2 regions of the Weizmannia sp. FSL W8-0676 genome follow, and region 1 is predicted to be linked to the other one. Evidence: predicted binding sites of a transcription regulator. Region 1 holds the regulator's gene; the other holds the start of a gene.
The links. The regulator LexA, encoded in region 1, represses DNA repair genes until DNA is damaged. The targets are predictions, from matches to a motif close to CGAACATATGTTCG.
Positions count from the first base shown of each region.

Region 1 (3,419 bases):
TTTATAGCTTAGATATATACTTTTTATTGCCTAAAGGGAGGAATACTGTTCATGCCTAAGTTTACACGCGAAGATATTTTGAAGAATGCCGAAGAACAAAATGTGAAATTCATCCGCTTGCAGTTCACGGATATTTTAGGGACGATTAAAAACGTCGAAATCCCGCTCAGCCAGCTTGAAAAAGCGCTCGACAATAAAATCATGTTCGACGGCTCTTCGATTGAAGGATTTGTCCGGATTGAAGAATCGGATATGTATCTGTATCCGGACTATGATACATGGGTTATTTTCCCGTGGACGGCTGAGAAAGGGAAAGTTGCCCGCCTGATTTGCGATATTTATAATCCGGACGGCACCCCGTTTGAAGGAGATCCGCGGAATAACCTGAAGCGAGTATTGAAAGAAATGGAAGAACTTGGCTTCACGAGTTTTAATCTTGGGCCTGAACCGGAATTCTTCCTCTTTAAGCTGAATGAAAAAAATGAACCGACCCTTGAGCTGAATGACAACGGTGGCTATTTTGACCTGGCGCCGACGGATCTTGGCGAAAACTGCCGGCGCGACATCGTATTGGAACTCGAGGAAATGGGCTTTGAAATTGAAGCATCCCACCATGAAGTTGCGCCTGGCCAGCACGAAATTGATTTTAAATATGCGGATGCTGTCAGGGCATGCGACAATATCCAGACCTTTAAACTGGTGGTCAAGACAATTGCACGCAAACACGGCCTGCATGCGACGTTTATGCCGAAACCGTTGTTTGGCGTGAACGGCTCCGGGATGCACTCCAATCTTTCGCTCTTTAAAGGAAAAGAAAATGCATTCTATGATCCGAACGATGCAGAACTGCAGCTGAGCGATACGGCATACCAGTTCATCGCCGGCATCATAAAGCATGCGCCGAACTTTACGGCCGTAACGAATCCGACGGTGAACTCCTATAAACGGCTTGTGCCGGGTTATGAAGCGCCTTGTTATGTTGCTTGGTCCGCCCGCAACCGCAGCCCGCTCATGCGTATTCCGGCTTCCCGCGGCTTAAGCACGCGCGTTGAAGTGCGCAGTGTTGACCCGTCTGCGAACCCGTACCTCGCGCTCGCCGTCCTGTTAAAAGCAGGGCTTGACGGCATCGCGAACAAATTGCAGGCGCCGGAACCAGTCGACCGCAACATCTATGTCATGACGAAAGAAGAAAGAGAAGAAGCCGGCATTGTCGACCTCCCGGGCACGCTGCTGCAGGCGCTGGAAAACTTAAAATCGGATGAAGTAATGGTAGACGCCCTTGGCGATCACATCATCGAACACTTCCTTGAAGCAAAGGAAATTGAATGGGATATGTTCCGCACACAAGTCCACCAATGGGAACGCGACCAGTATATCGAAATGTATTAAGCAAGAAACCCCTTGAAGCGTAAGGCTTTGAGGGGTTTTTGTTTAATGGGCAGTTTCCCATCTCACGCTCAGAAAAACAAAATGCCCGATAATTGCCCCGTTTTTTCCTTCAAAAATAGATTGGAAGCCCGGAAAACCTCAAGTGCCACAGGCATTTTTGCCATCAAACTCGCATATGCTCTATTAAAAAAGAAGCAGCCGAAACTGCCTCTTTTTGATCAGTGCACCATTTGCCTGTACAGCCCGATGACAACGCCGAGAATGGTGACGTTTTTCAATATGATCGGTTCCATTGTCTGGTTTTCAGGCTGCAGCCGGAAGTAGTCTTTTTCCTTGAAAAATCTTTTTACTGTCGCTTCATTTTCATCTGTCATGGCGACCACGATATCCCCGTTGCTTGCCGTCTGCTGGGAGCGGACAATCACATAATCGCCGTTTAAAATCCCTGCATCCACCATGCTGTCCCCTTCGATTTCCAGCATATAGACGGACTCGTCAGACGGGACAAGATGTTCCGGAAGCGGAAAATACTCTTCAATATTTTCTACAGCCGTAATCGGTATGCCTGCTGTTACCTTTCCGACGATAGGCACATTGACAACATTTTGGGCCGGTATTTCTTCATCATGGTCCAAAATTTCAATCGCTCTCGGCTTTGTAGGGTCGCGCCTGATCAGCCCTTTGCTTTCAAGCCTTGCGAGATGGCCATGGACAGTTGAACTGGAAGCAAGCCCGACTGCCTGGCCAATTTCCCGCACGGAAGGGGGATAGCCTTTTGTTTTGACTTCATGCTTGATGAAATCAAGTATCGCCTGTTGCCGTTTTGATAGTTTTGCCATTATATCCACCTCGTCGCAGTTTTGTTTGGCACCCGCGCTGCGTACGGGGACGCAAACGGGAGGAATGCCATTATTTGCTATTATTATATCACATTGCAGAAGATAAAACAAACGTAAGTTCGAAAAAAATGTTGACGAAAAACAGGCGTTCGTTTTATAATAGAACTGGTGATTGGACGAACGAATATTCGCGGGAGGAAGATGGAGATGTCACGATTATGGAAAAAGTATAATTATGTTATGATTTTAGCAGGGCTTGCGCTTGTTTTCGGATTTTTCATGATTGGAAGTCTGCGGGATCCATCCCCACACTATATCAAAATCAGCGTTACAGAGGGCGAGACGCTTTGGAATATCGCCGGTCAGTATGCAGAACAGGGCAAAATGTCGAGGGAAGCATTTATCAGCTGGGTTGAGCGCCATAATGGGATTAACGGCAACATGATCAAAGCCGGCGAAAAAATTGTCATTCCGGTAGAAAAAAATGAAATCAGGGATGATAAAAGGGAACTTGCGATGAAATCACAATGGGAGACGAAAAAATGAAAGTTGTTTTATATTGCAGAGTAAGCACGGAAAAAGAAAGCCAGGAAACTTCTTTGGCGAGGCAGCGGGAAGAGCTGGAGAAGCTTTCGGATTCCCGCGGTTTTCAAGTGGCCGGGGTGATCTGCGACCGGGCAAGCGGCTACGACCTGGACAGGCCCGGTATCCTTGAACTTCTTGATATCATTGGAAATGAAAAGGTTGACGCCGTACTGGTGCAGGATGAAACACGGATTGGAAGAGGAAATGCAAAAATTGCACTGCTCCATTTTTTATATAAAAAAGGGGTCAAAGTATATTGTTATGCACAAAACGGTGAACTCGAACTTTCGGAATCCGATTCAATGGTGTTGAAAATTGTCAGCATGGTTGAAGAGTACCAGCGAAAGCTGCATAACTTAAAAATCAAAAGGGGGATGGAACGCGCAGTCAGAAACGGCTACCGCCCGGAAAAAAATTTAAAAGGAAAGCGGAATCCGGACGGCAGGGAGAGGAAGGAAGTGCCGGTTGAAGAAATTATCCGCCTGCGGGACAACGGCCTGACTTTTCAGGAGATTGCTGCGACAATGCGCGGTTTTGGCTATCAAGTTTCAAAAGCAACCGTCCACCGGCGTTACAGGGAATATATGGAGGAAACGGTGCATGATC
Region 1 is NZ_CP151954.1:1,627,327-1,630,745, reverse strand. Features, by position in the region: gene glnA (type I glutamate--ammonia ligase) at 52-1,389, shown strand; gene lexA (transcriptional repressor LexA) at 1,608-2,228, opposite strand; gene NST20_RS07905 (hypothetical protein) at 2,303-2,461, shown strand; gene NST20_RS07900 (LysM peptidoglycan-binding domain-containing protein) at 2,436-2,774, shown strand; gene NST20_RS07895 (recombinase family protein) at 2,771-3,419, shown strand, end outside.

Region 2 (3,419 bases), 310 kb from region 1:
CCGAATAAAATTACTGTATCACGCGTATGTTTAATCCCTGTTTTTTTACTCATCATGGCGGTGCCGTTCGATTGGGGCACCTTTGAATGGCTGGGAGCCGAAATTCCGGTCACCCATTTTGCCGGTGCGGTGATTTTTGCAGTTGCATCCATGACAGACTGGATCGACGGCCATTATGCCCGCAAATACAATCTCGTTACCAACTTCGGGAAATTCCTCGATCCGCTTGCGGACAAACTGCTTGTTTCAACGGCGTTTATTTTGCTCGTCGGGCTCAAGCTGGCGCCGGCATGGATTGTTGTCGTGATCATTGCCCGCGAGTTTGCCGTGACGGGTTTGCGGCTAATTTTGGCAGAGGGCGGGGAAGTTGCAGCAGCCAATATGCTTGGAAAAATCAAAACATGGACGCAAATCATTGCCATCCTTTTATTGCTGTTGCATAACTTCCCGTTTTCGGCACTCTCATTCCGCATGGATCTGGTCGCTTTGTGGGTGGCGCTCATCTTTACCATCTGGTCAGGCGCTGATTATTTCTATTTAAACCGGGGCGTATTTGCCCGCTCGAAATAACCAAGCAGTGAGAGCCTCTCACTGCTTTTTTGCCCGCCGGCGCTGATGCTAACCCGGCACGGGCCGCAGGATTTCCGGGAAAAGGCGGCATTGCGGGGCGGATTTCGGGTCTTCTGGATTGGCGCCGCCATGTGTTCGTTTTTTGCTTTAAAAGAGAGGGAGGAATGGAAAGTGAATGCCGAAATAATTGCAGTCGGTTCGGAACTTTTGCTTGGCCAGATCACCAATACAAACGCCACATTTATTGCTGCGCAATTGGCAGAAATCGGCGTGGATGTGTACTATCAGACCGTTGTCGGCGATAACGCAGAGCGGCTCGAAGCGGCAATTCGTACAGCGGAGGGCCGCGCCGATTTATTGATTTTTACTGGCGGGCTCGGTCCGACAAAGGATGATTTAACAAAAGAAACGATTGCATCGCATATCGGAAAAAAACTGGTCACAGACGAAGATGCCATGCGTTCCATCGAACAGTTTTTTATCCGTACAAAACGAAAAATGACGGAAAACAACAAAAAGCAGGCGCTTGTCATTGAAGGCTCGAAAGTGTTTCCGAATGACCACGGCATGGCGCCGGGCATGCTGGCCAAAAGCCGAAACCACTATTACATGCTGCTCCCCGGCCCGCCGCATGAACTGGAACCGATGTTTATCCATTATGCCAGTCCCGCGATCCAGGATGAACTGGAAACGATCGAAAAAATCGAATCGCGCGTTCTCCGTTTCTTCGGGATCGGCGAATCCCAACTGGAAACAGAAATCCGCCAAATATTGGAAACCCAGAGCAATCCGACTGTTGCTCCGCTTGCGAAAGAAGGGGAAGTGACACTCAGGATTACGGCGAAACACCAGTCGGTGGCAACGGCGAACCAAATGATCGATCAAGTGGAAAAAGAGATTTTGCAAATTGCCGGATCGTATTTTTACGGTTATAACGATACGACGTTAATGGAGGCCCTGTTTGAAAAACTTTCAGAAAAACAGCTGACGCTGGCCTGCGCGGAAAGCCTGACTGCCGGCAAATTTGCAGCGGAAATGGCGTCCATCCAGGGTGTCAGCACGATGCTGAAAGGCGGCGTTGTTGTCTATTCGAACGAAGCGAAGATGAAGCTTGCCAAAGTGAAAAAAGAAACACTTGACAAGTACGGCGCCGTCAGCAGCCAGTGTGCAAAAGAACTGGCGGAAAATATCCGCAGCATCATGGATGCCGACATTGGCATCAGTTTTACAGGTGTGGCCGGCCCGGACTCCCTTGAAGGCCATCCGCCGGGAACCGTGTGGATCGGCATTGCCATAAAAGGGAAAGAAACGGCCGCCTATCTGTTGGAACTTTCCGGATCCCGGAACAACGTCCGCACGAGATCGGTGAAATACGGCTGCTGGCATTTGCTGAAACTGCTTTAGTCCGAAAGCCGCTTCTGCTCATTGCAAATGGCGGAAGCGGCCTTTTTACGAAAAAAATTTGTTTGCCAAAAATTCAATTTTCGGCCCTTTTTGCCGGGGAAATTTCCATTTTTGCAGGGGAAAAACCCCATTTTTTTGCCGGATTTTTGCAAAAAAGAGACGAATAGGCGTTCGACATTTTGCTTGGCAAACACGGAAAAAACGGGTATAGTATAGATATAGATTTATTGCTTTCAAGAGTCCGTGATGAATAAAAGGAGGAAATTTTGTGAATGATCGTCAACAAGCCTTAGACCAGGCTCTGAAACAAATAGAAAAGCAATTTGGCAAGGGTTCCATTATGCGGCTGGGCGAGCAGACCGACCGGGTTGTCTCCACGATCCCGACCGGTTCGCTTGCGCTTGATATTGCCCTTGGTGTCGGCGGCTACCCGCGCGGCCGCGTCATTGAAATATACGGCCCTGAAAGTTCCGGTAAAACAACGGTTGCCCTGCATGCGATTGCGGAAGTCCAGGCACAGGGCGGACAGGCTGCCTTTATTGATGCGGAACACGCACTTGACCCGGTTTATGCCCAAAAGCTCGGTGTCAACATTGATGAACTGCTCCTGTCCCAGCCGGATACGGGCGAACAGGCGCTGGAAATTGCAGAAGCGCTCGTCCGCAGCGGCGCAGTGGACATTATTGTCGTTGACTCTGTTGCTGCGCTTGTGCCGCGAGCGGAAATTGAAGGAGAAATGGGCGATTCCCATGTCGGCCTCCAGGCACGGCTGATGTCCCAGGCGCTGCGGAAATTATCGGGCGCGATCAACAAATCAAACACGATTGCGATTTTCATTAACCAGATCCGGGAAAAAGTCGGCGTGATGTTCGGCAATCCTGAAGTCACACCGGGCGGACGCGCGCTCAAATTTTACTCGTCCGTGCGCCTTGAAGTGCGCCGCGCCGAACAGATCAAACAAGGGAGTGACATTGTCGGCAACAAAACGAAAATCAAGGTTGTCAAAAACAAAGTAGCGCCTCCGTTTAAAACGGCAGAAGTGGATATTATGTACGGCGAAGGGATCTCAAAAGAAGGCGAGATCGTCGATATGGGAAGCGACCTTGACATCATCCAAAAAAGCGGGGCCTGGTATGCTTATAACGGCGAGCGGCTCGGCCAGGGGCGTGAAAATGCGAAACAGTTTTTAAAGGAAAATGCGGATTTGAAAAACGAGATTGCCGCAAAAATCCGGGAACATTACGACCTGGCGGAAGATGCCGGTTCCCATGAAAACGAAAAAGCTGCAGATGAAAAGGAAGCTGTGGAAGGACAGGAAGAATTGAATTTGGAGTAACCTATAAGCGCCTGAAATGCTGACCGCATCCAGGCGCTTTTTGCCGTCCTTTTCCACCGGGCTTTTTTGCGCCGCAAAAGCTGCATGGCTGAAAGGGATCAACACAAAT
Region 2 is NZ_CP151954.1:1,314,488-1,317,906, forward strand. Features, by position in the region: gene pgsA (CDP-diacylglycerol--glycerol-3-phosphate 3-phosphatidyltransferase) at 1-570, shown strand, start outside; gene NST20_RS06355 (competence/damage-inducible protein A) at 742-1,974, shown strand; gene recA (recombinase RecA) at 2,243-3,310, shown strand.
Region 2: a site for LexA is predicted at 2,135-2,148, ahead of recA (recombinase RecA). Genes of this name have one in related genera too.